2 regions of the Phyllobacterium sp. CL33Tsu genome follow, and region 2 is predicted to be linked to the other one. Evidence: predicted binding sites of a transcription regulator. Region 2 holds the regulator's gene; the other holds the start of a gene.

Region 1 (7,349 bases), 210 kb from region 2:
TTCAGGCCCTCGACAACGGTCAAAGCGCCGAAGGATTTGCTGACTTCCTCCAACCGGATGAAAGGATTGCTCATCGTGGTCACCTCGGCTCTCGCGAAACAGTGCGCGACGGGTACGGCGTTGTAAACGACCCACCTGTCCGTCACGACGGTGTATACAAAGGCGCTGACGAACCTGCGCCTTTGTAGTCCACATTACTGTGCTAGCCAGGCATTGAAACGTTGCGTCAGGGCTTCGGAATTGTCTGTCCAGAAGTCGACATCCAGCGTAATCGCGCCTTTCAGATTATCCGGCGAAGTAGGAAGCTCAGCTTGATATTTTTCCGGCACGAGCTTGCCGGCCTCGATGTTAGGCAGTCCATAGGCAATATACTGGGGCAACTGGGATTGGTTATCCGGCTTGCTTGCATAAGCTATGAAGTCCAAAGCCGCATCCTTGTTGGGACTATCCTTCAGGACCACCCAACTATCGATTGCATATATGCTGCCGGGAAACACGAAACCGAAATGCTTGCCCTCGGTCCTATTCAGTCCAGTTATGCGCCCGTTATAGGCGCTCGTCATTACCACCTCGCCGGAAGAAAGGAGTTGAAGCGGCTGTGCTCCGGCTTCCCACCAGACGATATTCGGCTTGAGTTCATCGAGTTTCTTGAAAGCCCTGTCGACACCTTCCGGGGTAGCGAGAACGGTGTAGACTTGATCGGCAGCGACCCCATCCGCCATCAAGGCGAATTCGAGCGCATATTTGGCGCCCTTGCGCAGGCCACGTTTACCCGGAAATTTCTTCGTATCCCAGAAATCTGCCCATGAAGTGGGAGCCTCTTTCAGCTTGTCACCATCATAGGAGATACCCGTAGACCAGACGATCGCACCAACTCCGCAGTCGCTGACAGCAGCGGGCAAAAACTTGGATTTGCCGCCGAGCTTTTCCCAATCGATCTTTTCGTAAATGCCATCCGCGCAGCCGAGCGCCAATTCCTCAGCCTCTACCTGTACCGCATCCCAGTTCGGAACACCCGCTTTCACCTTGGCCTGGAGCACGCCGTATCCACCGTCCCAACTTTCATCCAGCACCGGCTTGCCTAGCTGCTTCGCGAAGGGTTCGAAGTAGATCTTGCGCTGAGCGTCCTGATAGTTGCCGCCCCAGGACACCACCGTCAGGTCACGCGCTTCCGCTGCTGCAATTCCAACTGAAGTCAGCGCGCATGCAATCAATGCTGCGTTCAGGATTTTCATTGTCATTCCCCTTGTTTTTGTATGACAAGCTAACAAATCACAGTTTGATTTGATTGAAAGCCCGATTAAATTTGTTGGTGATTAAATTCACCGAATTGAGCTGTCATGCCATCAATATGTCGGCGGCGTTATTGCGCTCAAGATCTCGCTTTTCTCCTCACTGACATTGCGGAACCGATGCAAAAGTCGGCTATCGAAATAGTAGCCATCACCCTTATTCAGAACCTTTTTCTGGCTGCCGACAGTCACTTCGACCGATCCGCTGATCACCATACCTGACTCCTGCGCCGCATGCGCAAAAGCCTCCCCGGTATCAGCTCCTATCGCGTAGGTCTCATGCAGCATCAAGAGTTGCCTGTTGGGATGATTGAGGCCGATGACCCGGTACGAAATTGTCTCGACTTTGCCTATCTCCACCAATTCCTCGGCTCTATAAAAGGGGGTATAGGGAAGGCTCGATTGGAGATCGCTGAAAAACCCGGGCAAAGTTGTTCCAAGCGCGTCCAGGACGGCACTCAGGGTGTCGACCGACGGGCTCATCTTGTCCCTTTCGATCAAGGAAATAGTGGAGTGTGATATGCCGGATCTTGCGGCGAGTTCACGCACGCCCAAATCGCGCCTGCGCCGCATTTCCCTCAGCTTAATGCCAATCTTTGGCATGACATCCTCCTTACGCAAAGGCCTAGGGACTTTTGGGGGACTACCTGACGCCTCCATCTTCTGGTGAGTATACTGAACAATACTCTGGGGGCAATTGCAGTCGACCGGCGGGTGCAGGATTGTGACAATATCCTACGGCGCAAACCAACAAGAGATTAAAAATGGACGAAAATATCATACATCTCAAGTCACCCAAGCCGCCCTTGGCATCGGACACCGACCTAATCGAGACGACGGTGAAGGATATCATTTCGAACGTGAGGGCGCGGGGAGATGAGGCCGTAAGACAGTATGCACGGACATTTGACGGGTCAGATCTTGCCACGTTCGAAGTGAGCATGGAGGAGCGGCTGGAAGCCATTGCCAACCTCGACCCTCAGACCAGAAAAGACACAGACTTTGCCATCGAACGGGTGAAGGCGTTTGCCGAGGCGCAATTGCGCACCATCCTCCCCCTGGAATTCGACGCGCTTCCGGGACTGCATCTCGGACATCGGATCATTCCGGTGCAGGTTGTGGGCGCCTATGTGCCTGGCGGACGGTATCCGATCCTCTCTGCGCCAGTCATGACAATCGTCCCAGCAAAGGTCGCGGGCTGCGACCAAATCATCGCTTGCCTACCGCCCAATGCCCATCCGGCCATGATTGCCGGCTGCCACCTGTCTGGTGTCGACAGGATTTTCAAGGTGGGCGGCGCGCAAGCTGTTGCTGCCATGGCGTTCGGCACCGAAACCATCCCCGCGGTGGACAAGATCGTCGGACCAGGCAACGCCTATGTCAATGAGGCCAAGCGGCAGGTGTTCGGGCAAGTGGGAATCGATCAATTGGCCGGACCGAGCGAAATATTCGTGGTTGCTGACGAAACCGGGGACGCTGAGATGATAGCCACCGATCTTCTGGCGCAGGCGGAACATGATGTCAGGACCCGTGTGGGACTGATCACGACTGATCGAGGGCTGGCCGAGGCAACCTTGAAGGAGGTCGAGCGTCAGCTTGAAACGCTGCCCACGGCCGACGTTGCGGGCGTCGCCTGGCGCGATTACGGCCAGATCGCGGTCTGTGCCGATGAAGACACGATGATAGCATATTCCGACCATATCGCGGCTGAGCATCTCGAGGTTCACACCCGCGATCCCCATTCGACTGCGGCAAAGCTACGAAATTACGGCTCTCTCTTCATCGGGAAGCTTGCAAGTGTAGTGTATTCCGACAAGTGCTGCGGTACAAACCATACCCTCCCAACAATGGCCGCAGGACGCTACACTGGCGGCCTTTGGGTGGGATCCTATGTCAAGGTTTGCACGCACCAGTGGCTCGACAAGCGAGGTGTCGCTGCGGTGGCCCCGCCGGCAGTACGGCAAAGCCGGACGGAGGGCATGGAGGGCCATCGGCGTGCGGCCGCACTCAGAATTCGCCAAGGCGAGTCGGCAATCTGAGCCCTCTGCGTTCGAAGATTGCCCGTCGCTGAGCATCTGGCAACCGAAACTGCTACGCAGCCGATAGCCGTCGGCATTAGGAGTACCTTCCGCTCGTAGGTGCGATTGCTTTACAAATACTCGACTATTCCGGCCTAGAACGGGATTTCGTCGTCGAGATCGCGGGAGAAATTCCCGCCAGAACTGGAGGAACTGCTCGAAGACGATGCGTTGGAACGGCCGAAGTCGGAGCCATAGTCATTATCGGAAACCTGCCCGCGCGCCGAATTGTTGTCGAAGGACCGGCCACCGCCCTCGCCGCGCGAATCCAGCATCTGGAGTTCGCCGCGGAACTTCTGTAGCACGACCTCGGTCGAGTAGCGGTCATTACCGGTCTGGTCCTGCCATTTGCGTGTCTGCAGGGCGCCTTCGAGATAGACCTTCATGCCCTTCTTCAAATATTGCTCGGCGACCTTGGCGAGATTGTCGTTGAAGATGACGACGCTGTGCCATTCGGTCTTCTCCTTGCGCTCGCCGCTGTTCTTGTCGCGCCAGCTTTCCGAGGTGGCGATGCGCAGATTGACGACAGGATCGCCAGAACCGAGCCGCCGCACTTCCGGGTCAGCGCCAAGATTGCCTACCAGAATGACCTTGTTGACACTGCCTGCCATGATATGAACTCCATCAACCCTGTTCTAAAAATTTCGGCCATCATACAGAACGCGCATGGACGGCGGGCAATTCATTACCGCTATCCACAATATACAGCCCGCGCATTTCCCGCTTCGCCGTCCAGCTGACAGGCTCCTGCCAAATCTGTCAGGAGGTTTGGCATATGATTGTTGTGCAACCTGTCGCCAGGATGCCGCACAATGCACTTTCATCGCGAAGCGCTTTGCGCCGATCGGCAAGTCCCTTGCCCTTTGTTCTATTTTTGTTCTATCACTTGCCCAAGCAATGTCAACATGGCTATGGTGATTCCGACCGGGTTTGATCTCGTAAATCGCCAAAGACTTTCTAAATAAGGGAAAGTCTCTCGCCTGAGAGCAATCCCTCCTTCCAAACGGCGTGCCTCAAAGGCAAGACTCATGAGCGATCAGAAGTATATTTCCATTCGCGGTGCTCGCGAACACAACTTGAAGAATATTGACCTCGATCTGCCGCGCGACAAGCTGATTGTCATGACGGGGCTGTCCGGATCGGGGAAGTCGTCGCTGGCCTTCGACACGATCTATGCTGAGGGACAGCGTCGCTATGTCGAGAGCCTTTCGGCCTATGCGCGGCAATTCCTTGAAATGATGCAGAAGCCGGACGTCGACCAGATCGATGGCCTATCGCCGGCAATCTCGATCGAGCAGAAGACAACCAGTCGCAATCCGCGTTCCACGGTCGGCACGGTTACGGAAATCTATGATTATCTGCGCCTGCTGTTTGCGCGCGTCGGTATTCCCTATTCGCCGGCAACGGGGCTGCCGATTGAAAGCCAGACGGTCAGCCAGATGGTCGATCGCGTCCTGGAGCTTGAGGAAGGCGCGCGCCTTTTCATTCTCGCGCCGATTGTCCGCGGCCGTAAGGGTGAGTACCGCAAGGAACTGGCGGATCTGCAGAAACGCGGCTTCCAGCGCGTCAAGGTGGACGGCATCTTTTATGAAATCGCCGATGTCCCCGCCCTCGACAAGAAGTACAAGCACGATATCGACGTTGTGGTCGATCGTATCGTCGTGCGCCCGGACATGTCGGCGCGCCTTGCCGACAGTCTCGAGACCTGCCTGAAACTCGCCGACGGTATCGCGATTGCGGAATTTGCCGACAAGCCGTTGCCGGCTGACGAGACGGCGAGTGAATCCGCCAACAAGTCGAAGAACGAGACCCATGAACGGCTCATGTTCTCGGAAAAATTTGCCTGCCCGGTTTCGGGATTTACCATTCCCGAGATTGAGCCGCGGCTGTTCTCGTTCAACAATCCATTCGGCGCCTGCCCGACCTGCGATGGACTTGGCACGCAAAAGGCCATCGATCCGACCATGATCGTGCCTGATGAGAATGTGACCCTCAAGAACGGAGCCATCGCACCGTGGTCGAAGTCGAGTTCGCCCTACTACAACCAGACGCTGGACGCGCTCGGCGCAGCCTATGGCTTCAAGCTTGGCGACCGTTGGAGCGATTTGAGCGAAGAGGCCCAAAAAGCCATCCTCTATGGCACCGGGAACCGCGAAGTCCAGTTCGCCTATGATGACGGTCTGCGGTCGTACCGCACGACCAAGCCTTTCGAGGGTGTCATTCCGAACCTCGAGCGTCGCTGGAAGGAAACGGATTCCGCCTGGTCGCGTGAGGAAATCGAACGCTTCATGTCCGGCACCCCCTGCCCGGCCTGCAACGGCTACCGGCTGAAGCCCGAGGCGCTGGCCGTCAAGATCGGCGGATTGCACATCGGCGAGGTCACTGAGAAGTCCATCCGCCATGCCGACGCCTGGTTCCGCGACATCGACAAGACGTTCAATGACAAGCAGACTGAGATTGCCGCGCGCATTCTCAAGGAGATCCGCGAACGCCTGCGCTTTCTGAACGATGTCGGCCTCGATTATCTCGCGCTGTCACGCAATTCCGGCACCTTGTCGGGCGGCGAGAGCCAGCGTATCCGGCTCGCCTCGCAAATCGGCTCCGGCCTGACGGGCGTTCTTTACGTCCTCGATGAGCCGTCCATTGGCCTGCACCAGCGCGACAACGAGCAATTGTTGAAGACGCTGCGTCACCTGCGGGATCTCGGCAACACGGTGATCGTCGTCGAACATGATGAAGACGCGATCCTGACGGCTGATTATGTCGTCGACATTGGACCGGCGGCTGGCATCCATGGCGGCGAAATCATCGCCCAGGGAACGCCCGCCGACATCATGGCGAGCCCAAAATCGCTGACCGGCAAATACCTTTCCGGCGCGATCGAAGTAGCCGTGCCATCAGAGCGGCGCAAGCTGAACAAGAAGCGCATCAAGGTCGTTGGCGCACGCGGCAACAATCTCAAGAATGTTTCGGCGGAAATCCCGCTCGGCACCTTTACAGCGGTGACGGGCGTGTCGGGCGGCGGCAAGTCGACCTTCCTCATCGAAACACTTTTCAAGGCTGCGTCGCGGCGCATCATGGGTTCGCGGGAGCACCCGGCGGAGCACGATCGCATCGACGGGCTCGAATATCTCGACAAGGTGATCGATATCGACCAGTCTCCCATCGGTCGCACGCCGCGCTCCAATCCGGCGACCTATACCGGTGCGTTCACGCCGATACGCGACTGGTTTGCCGGGCTTCCCGAGGCGAAAGCCCGCGGCTACCAGCCCGGCCGCTTTTCCTTCAACGTCAAGGGCGGACGCTGCGAAGCCTGCCAGGGCGATGGCGTCATCAAGATCGAAATGCACTTCCTGCCCGACGTCTATGTCACCTGCGACGTCTGTCACGGCAAGCGCTACAATCGCGAAACGCTCGAAGTATTGTTCAAGGGCAAGTCGATCGCCGACGTGCTCGATATGACGGTCGAGGAAGGCGCGGAGTTCTTCGCCGCCGTTCCGGCCGTTCGCGACAAGTTGCAAACCCTGGCCAAGGTCGGCCTCGGCTATATTCACGTCGGACAGCAAGCCAACACGCTTTCCGGCGGCGAGGCGCAACGCATCAAGCTCGCCAAGGAACTGTCGCGCAAGGCTACCGGCCGCACGCTCTACATCCTTGACGAACCGACGACGGGACTGCACTTCCACGACGTGGCGAAGCTCCTTGAAGTGCTGCACGAACTGGTTTACCAGGGCAACACGGTGGTGGTCATCGAGCACAACCTTGAAGTAATCAAGACTGCGGACTGGGTGATCGATCTCGGGCCGCATGGCGGCGACGGCGGCGGCGAGATCGTAGCGGTCGGACGTCCAGAGGACATTATCGAGGTCGACCGCTCCTATACCGGTCATTTCCTCAAGGAACTTCTGAACCGGCGGCCCGGCCACAAGGCCCAGGCGGCCGCCGAGTGATCAAGAACCCGCCACGGCCGTGGCGGGTT
Region 2 (7,349 bases):
CAGCGAGGTCCGGTACGGCCCGGCAATTACGATTTTGCGTTCAATAATTACTATAAGGGCGTAGGCGCAAATGGGTTTTTCCTTGGCAAACCTCAACTGGCCGCAACGCCGGTCGATGAGGCGATTGCGTCTCAAGCCTGGCAGACGGTCGCCAATATCCGCCAGCAACTTACGCAGCGTGTGCTTTCCCGCATCAAGGGGGAACCCGGCGATATTGCGGCTTCGCTGATTACCGGCCAGCGCGACGGCATCAGTGAGGCGACGAATGACGCAATGCGACTGAGCGGGCTTTCGCATATTCTTTCGATTTCCGGATTTCACATGGCGCTGGTGGCCGGCATCATCGTCGGCTCGCTTCGCGCCAGCATGGCCCTCTTTCCCGGCTTTGCAGCCCGCTATCCAATGAAAAAACTGGCGGCATTCGTCGCCCTTGCCGGTTCCGGTTTCTATCTCCTGCTCTCCGGCGCCGACGTAGCGGCACAGCGCAGTTTCGTGATGCTGGCGGTGATGCTCATTGCCATGATGGCCGATCGCGCGGCAATCTCCATGCGCAATCTCGCCATCGGCGCTTTGATCGCGATAGCGCTGCTTCCGCATGAAATTCTCGGACCGAGTTTCCAGATGTCATATTCGGCGACAGGCGCGCTCATTGCATATTACGGCTGGAGATCGCGCCGAAAGAACAGGTCAAACCGAACGAAAGGCGAGGGATTGCTTCTGCGTTTGCCGATGATGGCGGCAAGCCATGTCGGCGCTATCGCCATGACTTCGTTGGTTGCCGGGACGGCGAGCTCGATCTTCGCCGCCTACCATTTCAACAACACAGCGCCGCTTGGGCTTGTGGGCAACGCGCTGGCGCTGCCCGTTGTCTCGATCTTTGTGATGCCGTTTGCGGTGCTTGCTGTTCTTGCGATGCCATTTGATCTCGATTGGCTGCCGTTTGCTGTCATGGAACGCGGCATCGAATGGGTCATTGCGATCGCGAAGATGGTCAGCGCGCATTCGCCAAGCGGCAATTTCGGATCAATGCCGCAAACGAGCCTGCTTTTGATGACCGCGGGACTGGTCCTGCTCATGTTGCTGACAACGCGGCTGCGGCTCGTTGGATTTGCAGTAATGGCATTGGCCATAGTGCCGCTCCGCTCTGCACGTCCGCCGGATATAGTGATTGCTGAAGAGGGCAGGCTCGTCGCCTTGAGCGCCCCCGATGACACGCTGACGGTGAACCGTGCCACGGCAAGCCGGTTCACCCTCGATAACTGGCAGCAGGGGTACGGCGCAATTCGAGTGCTCACGCCGGCAAAGAATGGCGCATCGCCGGCCGATGGACAATTTGAGTGCGCCGACGGCGTGTGCCTGGCGAGGGAAGCCGGCGGCCTGATCGTCGCCTATACGGACGATCCGACCAAAAAATCAACGGCTTGTGCCGAGGGCGATATCGTCGTCCTTGCCTTTACCGGTCCCACAGCAACCTGCGAGCCGGGGGACGTTCTTGTAATTACGGCGCAGGACCTGGCGCTACGCGGTTCCGCAGAAATCAAGTTCGGCGACAACAAGGTCGATCCACCGTCCGGCCTTGATGCGGCTGCATTTGCTGTAGAACAACTGCAGGCACGCCTCCAGTCTGCAAACATTATCTACGCAGTAGGCTCCCCGCAGCGCCCCTGGAACGCCTATCGGGTCTTCTCCCGCACCGCCCGTAATCTTGCGGAGCAAAAACCGCAGCGGCGTGCCGCAAAGACCAAGCCACCGGCAGACGATCAGGAAAACCCGATACGTCAGTAACGGCGGATCAAACCGACCAGCTTGCCCTGCACGCGCACCCGATCCGGCCCGAATATGCGCGTCTCATAGGCCGGATTGGCGGCCTCGAGAGCAATCGATGCCCCTTTGCGCCGAAAGCGCTTCAAGGTTGCCTCTTCGTCATCGACAAGCGCAACCACGATTTCACCGGGATTGGCGGTGTCGCCGCGCCGAATGACGACCGTGTCGCCGTCGAAGATGCCCGCCTCGATCATGGAATCGCCCTTGACCTCCAGCGCATAATGCTCCCCGCTGCCGATCATGTCCGGCGGCAGGCCAATCATATGCGTCTGATTCTGGATGGCGGAGATTGGTACACCGGCCGCGATCCGGCCCATGACGGGTATGTTGACGATCGTCGGCGCACCGTCGTCATCCGAAGCGCGTGGCTGCGGGCGGGGGGGGGCGACATTGCGGCCGAGGCTGCCCTCGATCACGCTTGGCGAAAATTTCTTTTGCGCATTGAGACCAGGCGCAATTGAATCCGGCAGGCGCAGGACTTCCAGCGCCCGCGCACGGTTAGCAAGCCGTCGAATGAAACCTCGTTCCTCGAGCGCTGTTATCAGCCGATGTATCCCTGATTTGGACGCAAGGTCCAATGCATCCTTCATCTCGTCGAAGGATGGAGGGATGCCGGTTTCCTTAAGACGCTCATGGATAAAGAGCAGAAGTTCGTGTTGTTTACGCGTGAGCATCGGCGATCCTTCGAAACGGAATCGGAAAAACAAAACCAGAACAAACACTATCTGTTCCAGTTGTGTTCCACAAGTATTAATATGTCGTGTAGAAGGAGTGCGCCGATATCCAAATAGCGCATCTGGCCCGTTGCCGGCACATGCGCGATGAACAACGCCGATGCGTCAGTACTTGCCGACGACGTTGAAGAACACACCGCGGTCGTTGAGCGTCAGGTCGCGCAGATCGTCGGAGAAATTCCCGAAATTATAGCCGACGCCGACCTTGAAGTTGTCACCGACGTGGCGATAAACGGCGGTGAGCACGCCAAGATCTGTCGTATCCGCCTCGGCCATGTGCATAACCCGCCCTTCCAGCAAGGCGTCCCATTTCTTGACGATGTGAAAATCGGTTCGAACAATGCCGAGATGCGCTGAGGAAGTCTGCCAATCGGAGAATGCGTCGAGATCGTCCTGAAGCCGCTCGCGCACTTGACCGTAGCGGAAGCCGTATTTCGCGCCGACGGACAGCCAGGGAACGAGATCGTAGGTGAAATCGGCGGAAAGAATGTTGCTGCGCTGTGCTGGCCCGTATTCGTCGCCGGTCACCGCGCTGACCTGATCCTCGCCCGGAAGATCATAAAGCCACGTATATTTGAAGAGGGCGTTCAGCCGGTCATTTGTGATCGGACGGTAAGCATACCGGAATAGAGGGAGGAACGCCTTCGCTGCTGGCCGTCGCCGTATTGACGATCTTGCCGGTGTCGAGGTCGTCCTGTTTGATCGTATATTCGGCGGTACAGGTCAGCGTGGCCTTTGCCGGCAACCCGCCGGGCGGCAGCGGATCGCATTTTACCGTATATCTGTCGTCCGTGACCACAATGGGTTTGGTGATCGTCCCATTGCCGGTATTGGTGACGGTGTATTTATAGACGATCTTCTCGCCGACGGCCGAATAGGGATTGGGTGTGATCTTTATGTCCAAGCCCATGACAGGAAGACGATAAGCCGTGGCCGACACTTTTGGAGATGAGAACTTGCTGGTAGCGGCGGCTGCGGTATTGGTTACCTTGTTGGCGTCGAGATCGGCCTGAACGACCGTGTAGGACGCCGAGCATGCGATCGACGCGTTTGGTAAAAGTCCGCCGACCGGAAGGGAAGGACAGGTGACGCTACTGATTTTGTCGTCATTAATATTTATCGTATCTGTAATCGCAACGTTGCCGGAATTGGTAATCGTGTAACTGTAGTTAATCTTATCTCCAACATTCGAGTAGAGATCGCCACTTGTGATGGTCTTCGCCACCGTCATGGCGTAACGATACGGCGTATTCTTGAAGATGCAGGTAATGTCGTCGCCCGCTACAGGAGTGAGATCGAAACTAGTTCTTTTCCCAGAAGGAAGACCTTCGGTGGAGCCGCCAGTTGCGTTTGTGCAAGAGTATTCTGGAAGATACTCCGCAGACGATTTGTTTGGCGCGGATTCAGAAAAGGTATACTTCGAACCCACTGCAACGTTGGTTAGTTGTGCGATACCCTCAGCGGCAGAACCCGCGCCCGTCGTAGTGGTGGTCACTTGCACGACTTTGCTGGCGTCTGCGATCATTAAAACAAACTGATCGGCTGGATTGCCACGATTCGCGGTCAGTTCCTTCTTGAGGGTTAGCCGTGCGTCGTCATCCAGTATTGTGTACGTCGTGGTGGTCGTCGATTTGCCACCGCACGACGTCGTACTTGCGAGCGTGTACGCGGCGCTATTCGGCTTGATGGTGAGGAGAATCGTTTCGTTGGGCTCAAGATCCTTGTCGTTCGCGACCTTGATGCCGGTTGGGACGCCGTTGGTGCCGTCATAGTCCCCGGCTGGGATATTGATGGTGAATGTGTTTGTCCCGTTGGGCGTCGTAAAGTCTTTTCCGAGCGTCGCCGTACCGCTGACGATGACCGTCACGGCCAACGGTTTGGTAAGGGTTCCGGCGAGACGTAGCGTCGGCAGATTTGCTGATTCGATGCTTTCCGCGCCGCTGCCTTCGGCGGGTTGGAACTCGATATATGGCCCCAGCTCTATTTGAACGTCGTCAAGAAAGTTTCCGCTACTGCCGGGGTCGCTCGATCTGAACCCCAGAGTTTGCAAGCCGGAGTCACCCGTATATTTGAAAGAGCCGCTGCGTTTTTTCCAACCATCCGCCTTTCTTACAACGTCAGAGACAATTTCCGTTGTCGAGCTGTCAGCCGGCAACCCGGCAGGCTTTGAGGTCGGCGATATGTTGAAAAACAGTGTTTCATTGCCGTTTCCGCGGGCGCGGTGACTGAATCGCCAGTTGAAAGTTTCTCCGGTAACGAGACAAACGGTCTGGAAGAGTCGCGAAGACTCATTAGCGTTTAATTCGACGAACTGAAGACCGTCCGACGCAAATACGCCACCTTCACCTGATCGCCAGAACTCCATGAATCCACCGGTTCCCCCTGTAAGACTTCCGCCGGGCAAGACCGACAAGCAAGTCCCCGAAGGATTACCGCTTTTAGTGTGGGATGTGTTCCAGCCGGGAACGAGATCTTCGCGAAAAGTCGCATAACAGGGCAAGAGCCCAATCACCGGGTCTTCGAAGCTTTGATTGATCATGCTTCGCTGCACCTGGGCCTGGGCGACGCCCGGGAACACCCATGTCAGGAGCCCTGCAAAGGTAATTGCCAGAAAATACTTAGATAAATTGGCCCAAAAACGGGCAACTCTCATAAATAAAATCAATGTAAATAACCTTCGGGCAATAAATCATATACCGCGCAAAATAATCTCGCGTAAAGAAGAACAATTTCTGATAAGCGCTACAACAAAGCGCTAAAAACCCTTCCAATAATTATTCAAAATGCCCCGGATGCGGCGTATTACTTTATTAGTATCGCTGTATGCCTACAACCGATGGTTGTACTACTTAAAAAAACATCGAATCAACTTATGAAGTTGTAACAAAATTAGTTTGCCGGGTCCATAGACGGCAATGCGTGCACCCTTGCAACAACCATTGATGTTGCCCTAGCGCAACATCAAGACTTCGCAGGGTGACCCCGCAGGTGCCGCCGGCGCAAACGGCTTGCGCACGATCAGGCCGTTCGCTTCGACGAAAAACTTCAGCATCGAGGAATCCTGCAGCGCGAATGGCGTGGCGACGAGCGTGCCGTCCGGCTGCCGTAGGACGCGAGCCCGCACATAGTCCTGTCGCTGGTCGTTCATCGCCATGTCGGTTCCGAGTTCGGCGCTGCGCATATTCGGCTCGTGTGCAAGACCGCTGAACGCGCGGATAAGCGGCACGAGGAAGATATGCGCGCAGATGAGACTGGATACGGGATTGCCGGGAAGCCCGAGAATCCGGGTGCCGTCAAGACGGCCGAACATCAACGGCTTGCCGGGCCGCAGCGCGATCTTCCAGAAATCGAGAACCATGCCGCGCGCAGCGAGCGCGGGCTGGACGAGATCATGATCGCCGACGGATGCGCCGCCGAGGGTCACGACGACATCGGCGTCGGCGGCCGTGGCGCGGTCGAAAGCTGCGCTCAGGGCTTCGGCGCGGTCTTCGGCAATACCAAGATCGATGGCGAAGCCGCCCGCCTGGCGGATGATTTCGGCAAGGCCGAAACTGTTCGATGCGACGATCTGGTCAGGTCGCATATCTTCACCGGGAGCAACCAGTTCGTCGCCAGTCGCAAGGATTGCGATGCGTGGCCGGCGCACGACCGGGACCGCCGGATGATTGCCCGATGCGGCAAGAGCCAGCGCGCCCGCATCGAGCACGCGTCCTGCCTCAAGCAGCACGTCATCTTCATTGAAGTCCAACCCGGCCTTTCGGATATTCTTGCCCTGCTCGACAGGCTCAGCGATCTCGATGCGATCGCCATGCGCAACAGTGTTTTCCTGGATGACGACGCTGTCAGCGCCGTCGGGAAGCGGGGCTCCCGTGAAGATCCGCACTGTCTCACCTGGGCCGACGGCACCGGCAAATGCATGCCCGGCGGCGGATTGACCGATCAATTGCAAGGTCGCAGGCACGGCCGCGGCATCCGCGGCGCGTACGGCGTAACCGTCCATCGCCGAGGCGGCAAAGGGCGGCTGCTGGCGCTTGGCGTGAAGATCTTCGGCGAGGACGCGGCCGCCTGCGTCCGCAAGGGGAACGATCTCGAAATCGAGCGTTTCGACACCGGCCAGAATCCGCGCCAGCGCTTCGTTGACGGGGAGGAGGGCTGCCATATCAGTTCCCGTTGATTGGATCGGCCGACCAGTCGCCGGATTTGCCGCCGGTCTTCCGCAACAGCCGAATATCCTGAATAATCATGGCTTTGTCAGCGGCTTTCGCCATGTCGTATATAGTGAGGCAGGCAACAGAGACCGCGGTCAGCGCCTCCATTTCAACGCCGGTCTTGCCCATCAGCTTTACCGTTGCAGACACTCTCAGGCCGGGCAATGCTTCATCCGCCTCTATATCGACTGCAATCTTGCTCAGAAGCAGCGGATGACAGAGCGGAATGAGGTCATGCGTCTTCTTCGCTGCCATGATACCGGCGATGCGGGCTGTACCGATCACGTCGCCTTTGGCGGCATTGCCAGCGCGGATGAGCGCCAATGTCTCGGGCCGCATTTTGACGCAACCTTCGGCGATCGCCACGCGTTCGGTTTCGCCTTTGCCGCCCACATCGACCATATGGGCCGCGCCCGTTTCGTCGAGATGGCTAAGCCTTGTCATGCCGCGTCGTTCTGTTGTGAAGCCGCGCCGTTCAGGAGGAGCCGTGTCGCCGCCGCGACATCGTCCTTTCGCATCAGGCTTTCACCGACAAGGAAAGTTCCGATGTTAGAGCGGGAAAGCCGCTCGCAATCCGCGTGCG

What was found. The regulator LexA, encoded in region 2, represses DNA repair genes until DNA is damaged. The targets are predictions, from matches to a motif close to TGTTCNNNNTGTGTTCNG.
Region 1: a site for LexA is predicted at 4,235-4,252, ahead of uvrA (excinuclease ABC subunit UvrA). Genes of this name have one in related genera too.

The regions. Positions count from the first base shown of each region.
Region 1 covers NZ_FORJ01000003.1:449,377-456,725, forward strand. Annotated here, with positions in the region: gene BM074_RS14765 (ABC transporter ATP-binding protein) at 1-74, opposite strand, end outside; gene BM074_RS14770 (ABC transporter substrate-binding protein) at 195-1,235, opposite strand; gene BM074_RS14775 (cupin domain-containing protein) at 1,347-1,895, opposite strand; gene hisD (histidinol dehydrogenase) at 2,057-3,331, shown strand; gene BM074_RS14785 (single-stranded DNA-binding protein) at 3,466-3,981, opposite strand; gene uvrA (excinuclease ABC subunit UvrA) at 4,399-7,320, shown strand.
Region 2 covers NZ_FORJ01000003.1:241,324-248,672, forward strand. Annotated here, with positions in the region: gene BM074_RS13845 (ComEC/Rec2 family competence protein) at 1-1,785, shown strand, start outside; gene lexA (transcriptional repressor LexA) at 1,779-2,498, opposite strand; gene BM074_RS13855 (hypothetical protein) at 2,664-3,086, opposite strand; gene BM074_RS13860 (DUF7507 domain-containing protein) at 3,154-5,223, opposite strand; gene glp (molybdopterin molybdotransferase MoeA) at 5,509-6,717, opposite strand; gene moaC (cyclic pyranopterin monophosphate synthase MoaC) at 6,719-7,210, opposite strand; gene trpC (indole-3-glycerol phosphate synthase TrpC) at 7,207-7,349, opposite strand, start outside.